4 regions of the Streptomyces sp. RLB3-17 genome follow, and region 1 is predicted to be linked to each of the others. Evidence: riboswitches for the same ligand, from Rfam matches in the RefSeq annotation. Region 1 holds a riboswitch; each other region holds the start of a gene.
What was found. A riboswitch is a leader RNA that binds a small molecule or an ion and turns the genes downstream of it on or off. The one in region 1 is predicted to bind cobalamin.
Positions count from the first base shown of each region.

Region 2: linked by a shared signal. The riboswitch ahead of FNV62_RS17735 (prenyltransferase/squalene oxidase repeat-containing protein) and the one ahead of FNV62_RS14820 (cobalamin biosynthesis protein) in region 1 are both predicted to bind cobalamin.
Region 3: linked by a shared signal. The riboswitch ahead of FNV62_RS45625 (CbtB domain-containing protein) and the one ahead of FNV62_RS14820 (cobalamin biosynthesis protein) in region 1 are both predicted to bind cobalamin.
Region 4: linked by a shared signal. The riboswitch ahead of metE (5-methyltetrahydropteroyltriglutamate--homocysteine S-methyltransferase) and the one ahead of FNV62_RS14820 (cobalamin biosynthesis protein) in region 1 are both predicted to bind cobalamin.

Region 1 is NZ_CP041610.2:3,171,182-3,175,784, reverse strand. Features, by position in the region: gene FNV62_RS14825 (cobyric acid synthase) at 1-1,437, opposite strand, end outside; gene FNV62_RS14820 (cobalamin biosynthesis protein) at 1,434-2,390, opposite strand; cobalamin riboswitch at 2,490-2,633, opposite strand; gene FNV62_RS14815 (hypothetical protein) at 2,745-2,969, opposite strand; gene FNV62_RS14810 (inorganic phosphate transporter) at 2,982-4,226, opposite strand; gene FNV62_RS14805 (lysozyme) at 4,439-4,603, opposite strand, start outside.
Region 2 is NZ_CP041610.2:3,829,940-3,834,542, reverse strand. Features, by position in the region: gene FNV62_RS17745 (CbiQ family ECF transporter T component) at 1-14, opposite strand, end outside; gene FNV62_RS17740 (SCO2322 family protein) at 30-701, opposite strand; gene FNV62_RS17735 (prenyltransferase/squalene oxidase repeat-containing protein) at 698-1,933, opposite strand; cobalamin riboswitch at 2,045-2,174, opposite strand; gene FNV62_RS17730 (M48 family metallopeptidase) at 2,409-3,575, shown strand; gene FNV62_RS17725 (phosphotransferase family protein) at 3,613-4,281, shown strand; gene FNV62_RS17720 (PP2C family protein-serine/threonine phosphatase) at 4,320-4,603, opposite strand, start outside.
Region 3 is NZ_CP041610.2:10,165,689-10,170,291, forward strand. Features, by position in the region: gene FNV62_RS45615 (phytanoyl-CoA dioxygenase family protein) at 1-727, opposite strand, end outside; gene FNV62_RS45620 (MFS transporter) at 851-2,161, shown strand; cobalamin riboswitch at 2,282-2,430, shown strand; gene FNV62_RS45625 (CbtB domain-containing protein) at 2,465-2,686, shown strand; gene FNV62_RS45630 (CbtA family protein) at 2,710-3,462, shown strand; gene FNV62_RS45635 (hypothetical protein) at 3,798-4,603, shown strand, end outside.
Region 4 is NZ_CP041610.2:2,336,732-2,341,334, reverse strand. Features, by position in the region: gene FNV62_RS10980 (GNAT family N-acetyltransferase) at 1-244, shown strand, start outside; gene metE (5-methyltetrahydropteroyltriglutamate--homocysteine S-methyltransferase) at 342-2,660, opposite strand; cobalamin riboswitch at 2,825-3,048, opposite strand; gene FNV62_RS10970 (3-hydroxybutyryl-CoA dehydrogenase) at 3,146-4,036, opposite strand; partial or broken gene FNV62_RS10965 (malate synthase A) at 3,958-4,542, opposite strand.

The DNA.
Region 1 (4,603 bases):
GTCCGTGTCCGCGTGTTCCTCGATCAGATCGCCGAGCCGGTCGAGCTGCTCCTCGCGCAGCGCCGCGAACGACGTGTCGGCGGCCGGCACGAAACGACGGCCCGCGGCGGCCGCCACCTCGCGCAGGAAGGCGCGCCGGAAGCCGTCCGACTCCAGCGAGCCGTGCCAGTGCGTGCCCCAGACGGCACCGACCCGGCAGCCGTCCAAGAACGGTTCACCGCCCGTCACATCGGCGACGCCGTGGTGGATCTCGTAGCCCTCGACGTGCTCGCCGAGCGCCTCCCCGACGGGCCGGGTCAGGGTCTTCTCGCGTGCGAACCGCACGCGGACCGGCAGGAGTCCGAGCCCGTCGACATGACCGGCGCGCGACTCGACCTCGTCCTCGATGTGCTCGCCCAGGACCTGGAAACCGCCGCAGATGCCCAGCACGGGCCGCCCCTCGGCGGCTCTGCGCAGGATGGCGTCCGCGAGTCCGCGCTCGCGCAGCCACTCCAGCGCCTTCACCGTCCCCCGGGTCCCGGGGACGACGACGAGGTCGGCGTCGGCCAGCTCCTCGGCCCGGTCCACGAACCGCACGACGACACCCGGCTCGGCGGCCAGCGCGTCCACGTCCGTGAAGTTGGACATCAGCGGGATCGCGCAGACGGCGACGCGCAGTACGTCCTCACCGACGGGGGAGGTCACTCGGGACTCCCGGACCGCTCCCCGCAGCGACACCCGCAGCCCGTCCTCCTCGTCGATGCCGAGGCCGTGCCGGAACGGCAGGACGCCGTACGTACGCCGCCCGGTGAGGCCGTGGAGCATGTCGAGCCCCGGCTCCAGCAGGGAGACGTCCCCCCTGAACTTGTTGACGAGGAACCCGGCGACGAACTCCTGGTCCTCCCGCGACAGCAGCGTGACCGTCCCGAAGAACGAGGCGAACACACCCCCGCGGTCGATGTCGCCGACGACGAGCACGGGCAGCCGCGCATTGCGCGCGATCCCCATGTTCACGATGTCGGTCCGCCGCAGATTGATCTCGGCAGGACTGCCGGCCCCCTCACAGATCACCGCGTCATACGTGCCCCGCAACTCGGCGAGACAGTCCAGCACGGTGGTGAGGAGGGCTTCCTGCCGCCCCCCGTGGTAGCCGCGCGCGGTCATCTCGCCCACGGGCTTTCCCATGAGGACGACCTGACTGCTCCGGTCGCTGCCCGGCTTGAGCAGCACGGGGTTCATGAGCGCGGTCGGCTCCACCCGGGCGGCCTGCGCCTGCATGGCCTGCGCGCGCCCGATCTCGGCGCCCTCACGCGTCACGAACGAGTTCAGGGACATGTTCTGCGCCTTGAAGGGCGCGACCTTGACGCCCTGGCGCACCAGCCACCGGCAGATCCCGGCGGTCACGACGCTCTTGCCCGCGTCGGAGGTGGTTCCGGCGACGAGCAGCCCGCCGCTCATGACGTACGCCCCTTCCTGAGAAGCCTCTGTACGAGCAGCCGTCCGCCGGCGCTCACGCCGAGGGCGAGCCAGCCGACACGCCGTGACAGCCGTACGGCCCGCTCGATGTCGTCGACGTGCACGGCGCGTCCGGCGCCGTTGAGTTCGGGCCGGTGCTCGACGCGCCCGCCGTAGGAGAGGGTGCCGCCCAGGCGCACCCCGAGCGCCCCCGCGAACGAGGCCTCCACGGGCCCGGCGTTGGGGCTCGGATGCTTGACGGCGTCGGCGCGCCAGGCGCGCAGGGCCCCTCGGGGACTGTCACCCGCGAGGGCGGCGAGCACGGCGGTGAGACGAGCCCCCGGCCACCCGGCGACGTCGTCGAGCCGAGCCGAGGCCCACCCGTACCGCCGGTACCTGGGCGACCGGTGACCGACCATGGCGTCAAGGGTGTTGACGGCCCGAAAGCCCACGAGCCCCGGGACGCCGGCCACGGCACCCCACACCAGGGCGCCCACCACGGCGTCGGAGGTGTTCTCGGCGACGGACTCGACGACGGCGCGCGCGATGCCGTCGGCGCCGAGGGCCTGGGGATCGCGCCCGCACAGATGCGGCAGCCGCTCCCGGGCCGTCTCGATCTCCCCGTCCGCGAGGGCGGCACCGATCGCCCGGGCCTCCCGCCCGAGCGTGGTGCCCCCGACAACGGCCCAGGTGGCGGCGGCCGTCAGCGCGAGGGACGCGGCATGTGAGGGGCGTACGGCACGGGAAGCGGCGGCGGCGAGTCCGGCGGCACCGCCCACACACACAGCGGTGTGCAGCGCGCCCCACCCGCGGTGGTCCCGCCACAGCACCCGCTCCACGGCTGCCGCGCTCCGTCCGAACGCGGCGACCGGATGCCCCCGGCGGGGATCACCGAGCAGCAGGTCACCGAGGAGTCCGGCGGCGGCGCCGTACGCGAAGACGCGATCGGCACGCACGGGGTCAGCCGACCGTCAGGTCGGGTGGAACCATCGCTCGCAGGGCACTTGGGCAGCCGCGCATGGCGTTATGTCCTCACTCAGGGTGTCCGCGCCCTGGTTCGACGAGACCGGCGGGGAGAGTTCCTGGCTCCCGGGGAGTTTCCTTCCCCGGTCACAGTGGCGGGACCGCGCCGGATTCACACCGGCTTCCTCTTCTGTCGCCGTACTTGGCTCCGGCAGTCCACCACGGGTTGGAAGACCCGTCAACTTGCTGTTGACCTGCGCGGGGAGAGTGTGCGAAGGCCCACATACAGGTGGGGTGCGGGACGGTGATCCGTCCCGCACCCCACTCGAAGTGGTGCCCGTTTTGGGTTACTTGCCGACGATCAGGAAGATGCCGTACGCCACCGCCGCGGCGCACGCCGCGAAGCAGACGTACGCGCCGGTGACCGCGAGGGTCGCGGAGCCGCCCTGGGCGGACGCGGACTCGCGCTTGGAGAGGCCGACGATGCCGAGGGTGAAGAGGCCGACGAGGCCGACGGTGGTCACGAGGCTGACTCCGAACACGGAGCCGAGGGCTGCCCAGTCGATGTGCATGCTGTTCTGTCCTTACACCGTGGCCGGGCGGGTGGGCTCCGCGTCCGGGGACGGGATGGTGGTCTTCAGGTCGCCGGACAGGTCGCCGGTGACGGGGCCCGCGGGCGGCGGGGTGACGGCGGCGATCGCGGCGGTGACGACGCCCGCGGGTTCGGCGTCGACGTCGTTGACGTTGTCGACGGTGACCGGCTGGCGGCGGGAGAGCTTCCAGATGGTGCCGGCGCCGGCGACGAGCAGCGCGCCGGTGAGGACGATGCCCCAGGTGCCCTGCTTGGTCAGGAACTCGGCGGAGGCACCGGCCAGACCGGCGGCCGGCAGGGTCAGGCCCCAGGCGACGAACATCCGCGTGGCGGTCGACCAGCGGACCACGCCGCCCTTGCGGCCGAGGCCCGAGCCCATCACGGCGCCGGAGCAGACCTGGGTGGTGGAGAGGGAGAAGCCGATGTGCGAGGAGGCCAGGATGGCCGTCGCGGCGCTGGTCTGGGCGGCGAAGCCCTGCGGCGGCGCGAGGTCCGTGAGGCCCTTGCCCAAGGTGCGGATGATGCGCCAGCCGCCCAGGTAGGTGCCGAGCGCGATGGCCGTACCGGCCGAGACGATGACCCACAGCGGGGGGTTCGAGCCCGGGGCGATGACGCCGCCGGTGACCAGGGCGAGGGTGATGATGCCCATCGTCTTCTGGGCGTCGTTCGTGCCGTGCGCCAGGGAGACCAGGCCGGCGGAGGCGATCTGGCCGGCGCGATAGCCCTTGGCGGTCGCCTTCTCGTCGGCGCGGTTGCCGATCCGGTACGTCAGCCGGGTGGCCAGCATCGCGGCGAGTCCGGCCACGACGGGCGCGGCGACCGCGGGGATCAGCACCTTGGTGACGACGGTCGAGCCGTTCACCGACGACCAGCCGGCCGACATGACCGCGGCGCCGATCAGACCGCCGAACAGTGCGTGGGAGGAACTGGAGGGCAGACCCAGAAGCCAGGTCAGCAGATTCCAGAGGATGGCGCCGACGAGCGCCGCGAAGATCACTTGGACGCGTATGCCCTCTTCGTTGATGATCCCGCCGGAGATCGTCTTGGCGACCTCCACGGAGAGGAACGCGCCGACGAGGTTCAGCACGGCGGACATGGCCACCGCCGTCTTGGGCTTCAGAGCGCCGGTCGAGATGGTGGTCGCCATCGCGTTGGCAGTGTCGTGGAAACCGTTCGTGAAATCGAACACGAGAGCGGTGACGATCACGATTCCGAGGAGGAGCGTGATGTGTTCCATTTACCCAGGCTTCTGTTTGGCGTCAGTGGCAGGTGGACCGTAGGCAACCTGAGTGAACGGAAGATGAACTGGGGCGGGCGCTGGGGTGTCTCAAACGGTGGACCGCCCCTCCGCTTGTGATGACCAGTGTGCGGGAGGGGCGGCCCGACGGTTTACCAGATGTTCGAACGGAGGCGGAATACCGGGTTCCGGCAGGGGTTGTTCGAGGGCTCCTAGCCCGCGGCGAACTGCTTGAGCCGGGTCATGGATCCGTTGAAGAGATTCTGGTCACCCGGGAGCGTGCCGCTGTTGTCGTACTGCCAGAACGTCCAGGTCGACCAGCCGGCCGGCAACGCGCCCGTGTCCGCCGAGTCGTAGCGGGCGAGCCAGAGGGCGTG
Region 2 (4,603 bases), 660 kb from region 1:
GGCGCGCGCGTCATCGTCGGTCGCCGTACTCAGGGCCGGCGGCGGCGGGTCTGCCAGACTGCCGCCCCGCCGAGCGCGGCGACCGCGACGACTCCCGCGAGCAGGCCGAGCGACGGGCCGTGCCGGGTCGGTTCGGACGTGGCGTCGGTGTTGTCCTTGGTGCCGGCTTTCGCGGTGGTGGCGGGCGCGGTGTGTGACGTCGCGACCTGGTCGCCGCAGCCCTTCCCCGGGTAGCCCGAGATGGCGCACAGGAGGGCGTTGGTGTCGTAGCGGAGAGGCTTGGCGACCGTCGCGAGGGCCTCGGCCGTGGTCGCGTCGGCGGGGACGCGGGCACAGACCGTCCGCGGTGCGGGCGGCGTCTCGCCGCCCGGGGCGTCCGCGGTCGTGCCCGAGTCGATGACGAGGGCCACCCGCTTGTGGCCCGCCTGGGCGGGCGTCTTCGCGCAGATGGACGCGAAGTCGGCGTGGCCGCGTGGCTTGGAGGCGTCCTGCGAGTCCGCGCTCACCGCGAAACGGAAGCCCTGTACGTCGCCGTCGGACGGTCGCGCGGTCGACGGGCCCTGCGTCGCGTAATTCCACTTCCCGCCGGTCAGGTCCCAGAACGACCAGTAGCGGTAGCCGACGGCTTGAGCCTGTCCCGCGCCGCCGATGACGAGGAGGAGCAGGGACAGGACCAGCGCGTACGTCCGACGGCGGTTCACGGCTGCTGCTTCTTGTTGCGGGCGCTGATCAGGAAGCCGATGCCGATGCCGCCGACGAGACCGACGCCGATGATCCACCAGACGCTGACGCCGCTGTCGTCCTTCTTCTTCGCGGCTTCCGCGGCGGACGCGGACGCCGTGGGTTCCGCAGGGAGGGACGCGGGCGCGGGGCCGGTGGCGTTGAGCTGCTTGACGAGGTCCTGGCCGCCGAAGTCGCGCGGGTCGAACGTCGCCGCGTCGGCGGCGAGGACGAGCTGCGCGTACGCGGCGGGTCCGGACTGCTCGGCCCACTGCGCGGAGTGGGTCTCCAGCCAGCGCATCGCGTCGGCCGCCTTGTCGCCGTGCCCGGCGGTCGCGAGCGCGACGACCGCGTCCGCCGTGTTGCCGTAGTCGGGCTGGTTCTTGGCGCCGGGCATCACCGACGTGAGGTGGTGGTCCTTGGCGAGCGCCTTGACGAGGTACGCGGCACCGTTCTGGGCCGCCCGCTGGGGGCTGTCGGCGGCCTTGCAGGAGAGGGGGTCGGCCACGGGCTTCAGGGGCTCACCGGCGAGGCCCTTGCCCAGGGCTCCGACCACGGCCGCCGCCGTCGCGTCCGCGTTGGCCGCGAGCTTGCCCTTCTTGTCCGGCTGGTAGGCGAACGCGCCCCCGTCGGTCCCGCCGCACGGGATCGACAGCTTGACGAGGGCGTCGTACGGCGACTTGCCGCCCTTGGAGACGTCCGCCGGCTTGGTGCCCATCGCCGCCAGTGCCCCGATCACCACGGACGTGGAGTTCGCGTCGCTCGCGCCGCCCGCCGTGTAGCCCCAGCCGCCGTCCTTGTTCTGCACGGACTTCAGCCACGCGACGGCCTTGCCCGTCTCGCCGCCGTGGCCGCCGAGCGCGGCGAGGGCCTGTACGGCCGCCGAGGTGCTGTTGGTGTCGACCATCGTCTTGGCGTCGCACTTCGCTGCCGCGTCGGCGCGGTATGCCGCGAACGCCCCGCTCGCGCACTGCTGCCCGGCCAGCCAGTCGACGGCCTTCGCCGCGGGCTTCACACCGACGGTGTGCTGGGCGAGCAGCGCGAGGGACTGCCGCCAGACGCCGTCGTAGGTGGGGTCGGAGGTGCCGTAGAGGCCGGAGGGTATCGCCGGGGCGGGCGAAGGCGAGGCGCCCTCGGCCACGGCGGCCGGGGCCAGGGCCGTACCGATCACTACGGTGGCGGCCAGTACCGCGGCGCTGCGGCGAACAATCATGACTCTCCCTGCGGAAGCCGGGCAGCACCGGGCGCAGGCTTGGCCCCGAGCGGCTCCGGCCCCGTATCCCTCGACGGTGCCGGCCACCGACGGGCTGCCGGTGGCACGAGCCGGTCACGTCCCGCACGAGGCGATCCGGCTCGCCACCCCTGCGGGTGGCTCACGGTTGCGGGTCAGCGCCGGAATTGCACCGGCTTCTCCGCGTACGGGTGTGATGACGACCTGCTCACTGTACCGGCCCGTAGGAATCGCCTGAGGAGTGGCTGTGCGGCCCCCTCGCGGGCCTATGCTGCGCTCGCGACGTGCTCTGTTCGAACACGTCGGAATTCGCCGGTCCCGGGGGGGACTTGGAGTCAGGGGGGACACGAAGATGCGCGGCACTGTGGACGAGAAAGCTCAGTCGTGCCCGGAATGCAGCACTGAGGTGCGCACCGACCCGCGGTTCACGGCGTGGTGTGCGGCCTGCGGATGGAATGTGGATCCCGGCGAGCCGGAAGAGAGACCGGGGCGGCTGGAGGGACTGCGGCGGTCGCTGGCCCGGCGGCACGGGGAGGCACTGCTGGCCGAGGTGTCGGCCGACGGCGATCCGCGTCCGCGCCGCGATACGGCCGCTGTCCTGGCGTACGCCGTCGCGCTGGCCATCCACGGCGCCACGATCGCCCTGCTCGGCACGGGGGTCCTGCTGGTGATACTCGGCTGGGGCACCGCTCTGCCGGTGGTGGGAGTGATCCTTCTCCTGCTGGCCTGGCTCCTTCGGCCCCGCTTCGGACGGCTGCCGGACGACGCGCCCGTGCTGCACCGGGCCGAGGCGCCCCAGCTGTTCGCCCTCGTCGACGAGATCGCCTCCGTCGTCGGTACGACCGGGGTCCACGCCATCGCCCTGACGACCGACGTCAACGCGAGCGTGACCACGTACGGAGCGCGCCGGCGCCGACTGCTGGCCATCGGGCTCGGGCTCTGGGAGATCACCACCCCGCAACAGCGGATCGCGCTGCTCGGACACGAACTCGGTCACTACGCCAACGGGGACACCCGGCAGGGACTGGTCATCGCCAACGCGCTCCAGTCCCTGGCCACATGGCGCTATCTGATGCGCCCGATCTCTCACCCCACCGTCCCCGAGATGGCGCTCAACGTGCTCTATCTGCTGCCCTACGGAGCCGCCCAGGGCCTGCTGATGCTGCTCGACCAGCTGACGATGCGCGCGAAGCAGCGCGCCGAGTACCTGGCCGACGCCGCCGCGGCCCGGGCCGGTTCCAGCGAGGCCGCCGTGGCGCTCATGGACCGCCTCCTCGTGACCGACTCGGCGGAGACCCTGCTGCTCCGCATGTCCAACGTCGGCCAGGTGATCCGGGCCCAGGACGCGGAGCGTCGCGAGCCGTGGCGCGATCTGTGGGACCAGCTGGCCGCCCACGTGGACTCGATCCCCGAGCACGAGTACGAGCGCCAGCGCCGCGTCGGAATCCTGCGCGGACACAGCGTCGACTCCACCCACCCACCGACGCACCTGCGCCGGGCCTGCCTGCTCGCCAGGCCCGCCGTGGCCGCCGCGGTGGTCACGGACGACGAACGACAGCACGCCCTCGACACCGAACTGGCCCCGCCCCGAGCCCGCCTCGCCCGCCACGTACTCGCCCGGTAGGAGCGGATGGCGGCGGTACCCGGATAGGTTCGGCGGCATGAGGACGGGGAGACTGATCGGTTCGGGTCGTTCGGCGGATGTGTTCGAGGTGGAGGGGGAGCGGGGCTGGGTGGTGCGGCGCGACCGGGACGGGTGGGGGGACGCGTCGGCCGAGGCGGCGGTGATGGAGTACGTGCGGGGGCATGGGTATCCGGCGCCGGCCGTGCGGGCGGCGAGCCGGACCGAGATGGTGATGGAGCGGCTTTCGGGGCCGACCATGCTGGCGGCGTTCGAGACGGGGGAGATCGGCGCGCGGGAGGGTGGTGGCGTGCTCGCCGGACTGCTGCGCGCGCTGCACGCCGTGCCCGGTCGGGGTTCCGGCGACGCGGGCGTCCGCGTACTGCACCTGGATCTGCACCCGGACAACGTGATGCTCACCCCGGACGGCCCGAAGGTCATCGACTGGTCCAACGCCGAGGACGGGCCGCCCGGCCTGGACTGGGGCATGTCCGCCGTGATCCTCGCGCAGGTCGCCGTCGGCGGTGAGGTCTACGCGGAGTTGGCCCGCGAGACGCTGGTCGCGATGCTCGACGGGAACGCGGACCGGGTGACGGAGGAGGGGCTCGCGGAGGCGCGGGTGCGGCGGGCCGCCAATCCGACCATGAGCGCACACAAGGTCCAACTCCTCGGGAGCGCCGAGAAGTTGATCCGGACGTTGCTCCTCTGAGTGGTGTGGCGCCAGATGTCTCGCACCAACGGCATCGGTCACGGCACGGGTGTCGGAATGGTTGCCTCCGTGGGCTGGCACAGGACCAGGGCGAGATCGTCGGCGAGGGCGGCTCCGGTGTGGGCGAGCAGGCGGGCGTGCAGGGACCGCAGGGCCTCGTCGGGGAGCGGCTCGCGCAGGGCGAGCGCCGCCTCGCCGAGGAGGGGGAAGGGGGCGCCCTCCGCGTCACGGGCCTCGGTGAGGCCGTCGGTGTAGAGGAGCAGCCGGTCGCCGGGCTGGAGCCGTACGCGGTACTGGCGCGGATCGGGACCGAGGCCCAACG
Region 3 (4,603 bases), 7.0 Mb from region 1:
GGCGCGGCCGCGGACTGCGGTTGGCGCCGCTGCCGTGATAGAGGAGGCAGTGGTGGAAGGTCATGTGTCCCTTGGGAATGTGCACCGGAACCTTCTCGACCACGGCGCCGTTTCGCTCCGCGTCACCGTTCAGGAGATAGTCGCGTCCCACGTCCCGCGGATCACCGACCGGCCGGGCGGCGCCGTGCCGATGCCGCCAGTGGTGGCTTCCGTTCACCATGGTGATCGTGCCCGACTCCTCGGTGCAGTCGTGGAACGGAATGAAGGCGGTGAGCATTTCGTCCGAGGAGCAGGTGGGCCAGAAATACTTGTCGAAGTGCCAGGAGACAATGTTCGACTTCTCCTCGGCGATGGGCGGCTTGTAGATCAGGGTGGCCTGGAAGACGCGTATTGAAGGTGTCTGTGCCAAGCGGGCGGCCACCGCCCCGATGATGGGTTTCCTCAGGATTTTCCGCATCGTTTCGTCTTGGTAGTGGATGTAGTCGTTGTTGCGTTGGACATCTCCGTCGGCGGGGGTCCAATCGGCCAGTCGGTCAGGCCGTTTCGGAAGTTCCCGATCGCGCTGACCAGCGTAGTAGCGCTCGCTCGCGTCGGTCAGGGTGTCCACTTCGGCGTCGGTGAGCAGCTTCTCGGACAAATACCAGCCACGCTCCGAATAAAGTCGGACATCTTCCTCGGACGGGAGTAGTTCGACTTCCTCGGCGGTAAGTCCTGAATGGTCGTACATTCCGCGACTCCTGTTACCGTGAATGGGGTGCAACAACGACATCCCCCCGCACGCTAGCGGACCATGGTGCGCCATGCTAGCGTTGCCGTGATTTTTTTCATGAAGACTTGACCGGGGGTTGCGGTGGCCATATTCGACAAGGATATTCGAATCCTGATCGCGGACAACAAAGACTTCCGCAACATCTGGCTCGGAGAAACCTCGGCGCATTTCGGCGGACAGCTGACCAGTTTTCTCCTACCCTTGATCGCGGTCACCTACCTCCATGCCGACGGCACGGGCGTGGGACTCGTCTCGGCGGTGCAGTTCGTCCCCGTCGTGGTGCTCTCGCTGATCGCCGGTGTCATGGTCGACCGGTATCCGCCGCGCCGCACCCTCGTCACCGCGAGTGTCGCCCAGGGCGCGGCGCTCGCGGTGCTCGCCGCGTTCCAGGCGGCCGACGGGCTGAACTTCGGCCAACTTGTCGTCGCCGCCGCCGTGATCGGTGTCGCCACCGTCTTCTACGAAGTCGCCTACCAGTCCACGCTGCCCAGGCTCCTGCCGCTGAACTCCATCGCCGCGGCCAACGGCCTGCACCAGGCGACGTATTCGGTCAGCACCCTCGCCGGTCCGGCCGCGGCCGGCTTCCTCGTCGGCCAGTTGGGGGTGTCGCCGACCCTGACGGTGGCCGCCGCGTGCTCCGCCGGTGCCGCCGTGAGCGGTCTGCTGCTGCGGGGCGTCAAGGCCCCCGAACAGCCACGTGAGTCGGCACTGAAGGCGATCGGCTCCGGGCTCCGCTACACCTGGTCCCTGCGCCCGATCCGGGACCTGTGCGTTCAGGCCGGCCTGTCGAACCTGCACGAGAAGGCCTTCCTGACCGTCTTCCTGGTGTTCGCCGTCCGTGACCTCGACATGAGCGGCACCACCGTGGGCGTGATCACCGGCATCGGCAGTGTGGGTGCCCTGATCGGTTCGCTCTGCGCCACCCGGCTCACCCGACGGTGGGCCGTCGGCGGTGTGCTGGCGCTGGGCGCGGTGCTGGCCGCGGTGGGTCTGCTGCTCGTACCCGCCGTCAGCCAGGTCGGCGGGTACGTCGCCGTGCTCGCGTCGGTCGCCATGATGGTGAACGGCTTCGGTGTCGCGCTGTTCAACGTGTTCGCCGTCAGCCTGCGACAGGCCATTCCGCCGGAGCACCAGATCGGCGCGGTGACCGCGAGCTACCGCCTTGTCGCCCTGGGGACGCTGCCTCTGGGAGCCGTCGTCGGCGGTGCCCTGGCCGACGCCCTGTCACCCGGCAGGGCCCTGTGGGCCGTCGGGATCTCCTACCTCGTCGTCTCGTTCTGGCTCACGTTCTCCCCCCTCCGCCGGGCTCGCACGCTGGAGGAGGCACAGAAGCTCGGTCGTACGACGGACACGCCCGAGTCCCAGGACGCGGACCGGTCCCCCTCGGTCTGAGAGCGAGGCCGGGGCCCGAACTCAGCTGGGTTCCGCCACCGCTGACCCGCTGTTCACGCGGGACAGGCCACCTGGTGCGAGAGGAAGATCACGCCAGGTGGCGCGGTCTTGGCCCCGCACCCGACACGCGGTACGGTCGGTGCGATATCGATGACGGCAAGACGGAAGCCGGTGGGAAACCGGCACGGTCGCGCCACTGTGAACGAGAGGCTCCAGCCCGCTGGGACCTCTCGTGAGTCAGACCCGTAGCCGTCGTCCAGTGCACCACCGAGATGGGACGCGAACTCCCGAGGAGGTCCTGCCATGGCGCAGACCGTCGCCCAGCCGACAACCACCACCCCCGTCGTCCCCGCCAAGCTGCCGCTCAAGGCGATAGCTCCGTGGGCGGTCTTCTTCGGCATCCTGATGCTCGTCCTGCTGTACTTCGTCGGTGCCGAACAGGGCGCCACCTCCGTCGTCTCCGGCTCGGACGTCCACGAGTGGGTCCACGACGCCCGCCACCTTCTCGGCTTCCCCTGCCACTGACCGAGGGGAACCCCAGCACTGCCATGAACTCCGCAACGGTAAGAAATCTGCTCGTGCGGGGCATGCTGGCCGGCCTCGGCGCCGGCCTGCTCGCCCTGGTTGCCGCCTACTTCCTCGGTGAGCCGAACGTCGACAGCGCGATCAGCTTCGAGGCGGCCCACTCCCACGAGCACGAGATGGAGATCGTCTCCCGCTCTCTGCAGTCCACCGCCGGTCTCGCCACCGGCGTCCTGGTCTACGGCGTCGCCTTCGGCGGCATCGCCGCGCTCGCCTTCTCCTTCGCGCTCGGCCGCGTCGGCCGCTTCAGCCCGCGGGCGACCGCACTGCTGCTGTCCGGCTGCGCGTTGCTGGCCGTGTACGTCGTGCCGTTCCTGAAGTACCCGGCCAACCCGCCGTCGGTCGGCAACCCCGACACCATCGGCAAGCGGACCACCCTGTACTTCCTGATGATGGTGCTCAGCGTGCTCCTCGCGATCGCCGCCACCATCCTGGGCAAGCGACTGGCACCCAGGATCGGCACCTGGTACGCCACCGTCGGCGCGGTGGCCGCCTTCGCCGTCGTGATCGGTCTGGCGTACGCGTTCCTGCCGGTCATCAACGAGGTGCCGAAGGACTTCCCGGCCACCCTGCTGTGGCGGTTCCGTCTTTCCGCACTGGCCATCCAGACCGTCCTGTGGGGCGGATTCGGCCTGGTCTTCGGCGAGTTGGCCGAGCGGTTGCTGAATCCCAAGCCGGTGACGGCCGCCGCGAGCGGACGGGTCGCCGTCCCCAGCTGACACGACCCGCCACACGAGTGAGGGCCCCCGGAACCGTCCGGGGGCCTTCTCGTGTCGTAAGTCCCTTACCGCCGGGGTGTGTTCCATGGAGGAAGTGGCCAACCCGTGAAGGATTGACGGGAGTTGTTAAAAGTTGGAAGAATCCAGCTCGCTTCGCCGCGTCTGAAGTGAGCGAAGCGACACGAGTGGCTTGGGCGGCATGCCTGCCGCCGGATCCCGCGTCGGGTCATCCAGTTCTGCCGTCCGCGTCGGTCACTCGCGCGCCATCACCTCCCACACTCTCGATTTCACAGAGGCTCATCTTGTCGCGTTCGCAACACTCCAGAACTCTGGCTGTGCTCGCCACAACCGCATTCGCCACCGCCGCCGTGCCCCTGCTCGGCGCGGGGGTGGCCAGTGCCACGACCACCGGGGCGTGCGAGTCCGCCACGGTCCAGTACCGCATCGTCGGCGCCGACGGAAACGTCGTGGGCGCCGACTGGACCTCGCAGGGCGGATTCCATTCCTGGGACACCGTTCCCGGGAGCGTCCAGGTCCGGCTGGCTCCGGGCCAGACGGTCGGGGAGGGCTGCAAGTACCCCGTGTCCCTCGCCGAATACACCACAGAGGGGCCGAACTGGTACGTCTCCGGACACCAGAGCCTGGTCGACAAGGCCACGGTCTACCTCACCGCCGACGACGTCGCCGGGACGGACGACGCGAAGCGGACCTGGCAGAAGCTCTCCGTGAAGACGCCGGACTGCTACGGCCAGATCGACCTGTACGGCGATGACATCACCTACGACGGGAAGACGGGGGAGGGACACGGCCCCGTGCCCTACGAGCCCGACAACGTCGTCACCCCCTACCACCTCATAGCGGCGTGGAACGGGGGCGAACAGCCGTGCACCCCCGGCCCGTCGGACTCGCCCACCCCGACGCCGTCGGAGTCGACCCCGACCACTCCCGCCACCCCGGTCACGCCCACGACTCCCGCGGGCGGACAGCCTCCGGCCGAGGGGACGACCCCGCCTCCGACCAGCCCCAAGCCCTCCACCACGCCTCCCACCACGCCGGACGTGCCCCCGCTGGCGTCGACGCCGCCCGCCACCCCCGAGCCGTCGCCCAGCGACAGCGGGCCGCCGCTGGCGGAGACGGGTGC
Region 4 (4,603 bases), 830 kb from region 1:
CGAGCAGCGGTTGCCCGGCCCGCATCTGCGCAACGGCCGGATCGGGCATGTGATCGGCGTGGTCACCGACCCGTCGTACCGGCGCCGCGGTCACAGCCGCTCGATCATGCGGAGCCTGCTCGACTGGTTCGAGGAACGTGAGGTCGCCCGAGTGGACCTGTACGCCTCCGCCGAGGGCGAACCGCTGTACCGCGAACTCGGCTTCACCAACCACCCCGACCCCGCGTTGTACTGGCGCCCGTGAGTCACCGGCCTCCGTGCGGGCGCGGGGCTTGTGGTGCGGTGGGTCGCCGGCGGGCCGGGAAAGTGGTGGGCGTGCTCTCCCGGCCCGCCGTACGGGCTCAGGACGCGGACAGCTCCGTGCGGACCGTCCGGGCCGCGGTGACCAGGTTCTCCAGCGAGGCCCGGGTCTCGGGCCAGGCGCGGGTCTTCAGGCCGCAGTCGGGGTTGACCCACAGTCGTTCCGCGGGGATGGCCTCAAGTCCCCTGCGCAGCAGAGACGCCGCCTCGTCAGCGCCGGGTACGCGTGGGGAGTGGATGTCGTACACGCCGGGTCCGGCCTCGCGCGGGTAGCCGTGTCCGGCGAGTTCGCGGGCGACCTGCATGTGGGAGCGGGCGGCCTCCAGGCTGATGACGTCGGCGTCGAGGTCGTCGATGGCCTGGACGATGTCGCCGAACTCGGCGTAGCACATGTGGGTGTGGATCTGGGTGTCCGGGCGTACGCCCGCGGTGGTGAGGCGGAACGCCTCGGTGGCCCACGCCAGATACTCCGGATGGTCGCAGGCGCGCAGGGGCAGGGTCTCGCGCAGCGCGGGTTCGTCCACCTGGATGACCGAAGTCCCGGCAGCCTCGAGGTCGTTCACCTCGTCGCGCAGGGCGAGGGCGACCTGTCGGGCGGTGTCGGCGAGGGGCTGGTCGTCACGGACGAAGGACCAGGCGAGCATGGTGACCGGGCCGGTGAGCATGCCCTTGACCGGCTTGGTGGTGAGGGACTGGGCGTACGTCGTCCAGCGCACCGTCATCGCTTCCGGGCGGGAGATGTCGCCGGCCAGGATCGGCGGGCGTACGTAGCGGGTGCCGTAGGACTGGACCCAGCCGTGCTGCGTGGCGAGGTACCCGGTGAGCTGTTCGGCGAAGTACTGGACCATGTCGTTGCGTTCGGCCTCGCCGTGCACGAGGACGTCGAGGCCGGTCTTCTCCTGGAAGGAGATCACCTCGCCGATCTCGGCCCTGATGCGGTCCTCGTATCCGGCGCTGTCGATCCGTCCCGCGCGCAGGTCCGCCCGCGCGGTGCGCAGTTCGGTGGTCTGCGGGAAGGAGCCGATGGTGGTGGTCGGCAGCAGGGGCAGCCGCAGGTGGGCGCGCTGGGCGGCGGCCCGCTCGCGGTAGGGCTGGGAGCGGCGGCCGTCGGTGGCCGTGACGGCCGCGGTGCGGGCGCGTACCGCGGGGTCGTGGGTGAGCGCCGAGCCGGCGCGCGAGGCCAGGTCGGCCCGGTTGGCGGCGAGTTCGGCCGCGATGGTGTCGGTGCCGCCCCCGAGGCCCTTGGCGAGGGTGACGATCTCGGCGGTCTTCTGGCGGGCGAAGGCGAGCCAGCGCAGGATCTGCGGCTCGATGTCCCGCTCGGCGGTGGCGTCGAGCGGGACGTGCAGCAGCGAGCAGGAGGCGGCCACGTCGACCCGGTCGGCCAGTCCGAGCAGGGTGCCGAGGGTGGCGAGGGACTTCTCCAGGTCGTTGACCCAGATGTTGCGCCCGTTGACGACACCGGCGACCAGACGCTTGCCGGGCAGTCCGCCCACGGCGGCGAGCGCGTCCAGGTTGGCGGCGGCGGCCTCGGTGAAGTCGAGCGCCAGGCCCTCCACCGGAGCCTTGGCGAGCACGGGCAGCGCGTCACCGAGCCGGTCGAAGTACGAGGCGACCAACAGCTTCGGGCGGTCGGTGAGCCCGCCCAGGTCGCGGTAGGCGCGTGCGGCGGCGTTCAGCTCGGCGGGCGTACGGTCCTGGACCAGGGCCGGCTCGTCGAGCTGCACCCACTCGGCGCCGGCCGTGCGGAGGTCGGTGAGGACTTGGGCGTACACGGGCAGCAGCCGGTCGAGGAGCGTCAGCGGATCGAAGTCCGCGGCCACACCCGGCGCGGGCTTGGCGAGCAGGAGATAGGTGACGGGGCCCACGAGGACGGGGCGCGCGGTGAGGCCGAGGGCGAGGGCTTGGCCCAACGCGGCGACCTGCTGGGTGGAATCGGCCGTGAAGGCGGTGTCGGGACCCAACTCGGGCACCAGATAGTGGTAGTTGGTGTCGAACCACTTCGTCATCTCCAGCGGCGCCGCGTCCTGGGTGCCGCGCGCCATCGCGAAGTAGCCGTCCAACGCGTCGGCCTCGACGGCGGCGCGGTGGCGTTCGGGGATCGCGCCGACCATGACGCTGGTGTCCAGGACGTGGTCGTAGTACGAGAAGTCGCCGGTGGGTACCTCGTGGATGCCGGCCTCGGCCAGCTGCCCCCAGTTGGTCCGGCGCAGTTCGGTGGCGGTGGCCCGGAGGGCGTCGGCGTCGACGCGGCCCTTCCAGTAGCCCTCGATCGCCTTCTTCAGCTCCCGGCCCTGTCCCTGGCGGGGGTAGCCGTACACGGTGGCCCGTGCCGCCGCGGCTGCGGACTTCGCTGTCACGGAAATCTCCTTCGCGAGATATCTCCCTGGGATCCCGGGACGGGACGAGGGCGCGAAGGGGTGACGAACCGGACGGGAACGACCCCCACGCGGCTCAGCGCGGTCGTCCGCCCGATAGATACGCCGACCCGCCCACGAGGTCACCGGGATGTCCGCGCACGAGGGGTCGCGCGCGGGCAACGGGCAGGTCTTCGGACTCGCGGGCACATCCTTCGGACGGAGGACACCTAGTGGCCGTCGCTTCCCAGGTCCTGTTCACCGGACCCAGTGCGTATGACGGCGGTCGTTCCCACTCACCGCTGCGGGGCAGTCCCGGATTCCCACCGGGTTCCCTCTTGCGACGCATCCCGCCTGGCGGACGGGGCGAACCAGTTGCACAGGCCAGCCTATGGGGCACTCACCCGGCGCGGCGGATCACGTCCGGCATTCGGACGGTGAGCCGGGACACACGGTCCGGGCTCCTCGGCCCGGTCGCGCCGGGATGCTCACTCCTGGCCGTACACGTGGAACCCGCGGCCGGTCTTGCGGCCCAGCAGCCCCGCCTCCACCATCCGCTGGAGCAGCGGGGGCGGCGCGTAGAGGGGTTCCTTGAACTCGTCGTACAGGGACTCCGCGATCGAGGCGACGGTGTCGAGGCCGATCAGGTCGGCCAGTTTCAGCGGGCCCATGGGGTGGGCGCAGCCCAGTTCCATACCCGTGTCGACGTCGGCGGCGGAGGCGAAGCCGGACTCCGTCATGCGGACGGCCGACAGCAGGTAGGGGATGAGCAGGGCGTTGACGACGAAGCCGGCGCGGTCCTGGGAGCGGATGACGGTCTTGCCCAGGGTCCGGGTGGCGAAGTCCTCGACGGCGCCGACCGTTTCGGGGGCTGTGTGCAGGGAGGTCACGACCTCCACCAGCGGCAGCACGGGCACGGGGTTGAAGAAGTGCAGGCCGAGGACGCGGTCGGCGCGGCGGGTCGCCCTGCCGAGGCGCATGACGGGCAGGGAGGAGGTGTTGCTCGCCAGGACCGCGTCCGGGGACTCGACGATCTTGTCCAGCGCGGTGAAGATCTCCGTCTTGGCGTCGACGTTCTCCACGACGGCCTCGACGACGAGCTGCCGGTCGGCCAGGTCTTCGAGGCTGCCGGAGAAGACCAACCGGTCGAGCGCGTCCCGTGCCGCGGCTCGCGCCAGCTTGCCGCGCTCCACCGCGCGGTCCAACGAGGCCGCCACCCGGTCGCGTGCGGCGCGGGCGGCGACCGCGTCCACCTCGCACACGACGGTGTCCAGCCCGGCCCGCGCGCACACTTCGGCGAGAAGTACAGGCCGAAGTCGACGAGGGAGGCGGGCACGGGTCGGCCGTCGAACTCCAGGTGCTCCTCCGTCAGGTGCCAGCCGCGCGGGCGCACCATGATGGTGGCGAGCCGTTCGCCCAGCCGGTACTCCTTGCCCTCCTCGGCGGTGAAGTCGATCCGGCGGTCGATGGCATCGAGCAGGTTGAGCTGACCGCCGATGACGTTGTCCCAGGTGGGTGAGGTGGCGTCCTCGAAGTCCGCCATCCACACCCGGGCTCCGGAGTTGAGCGCGTCGACGGTCGTACGGCGGTCGGGCGGCCCGGTGATCTCCACGCGGCGGTCGGTCAGTCCGGGAGCCGGCGCGGCCACCCGCCAGGTGAGGTCGGCACGGACGGCGGCGGTGGCGAGGGGGACGTCGAGCGGGGCTCCGGCCGCGAGCCGTATGGCCTGCCGCCTGCGTTCCTTCAGGAGTTCCTGGCGACGTCCGACGAAGGCGTCGGCGAGACGGCCGAGGAAGTCCAGGGCGGCGGGGGTGAGGATCTCGTGGTGCCGGTCGCCCGGTGCCGCGAGGACGCGGACGGGGCGGGTCGGTGCGCTGGTGGACATCAGGATCTCCTGATCGGGGGGAGGGGGGAGGGGGAGCGGAACGGGAGCCGGACGGGACGGT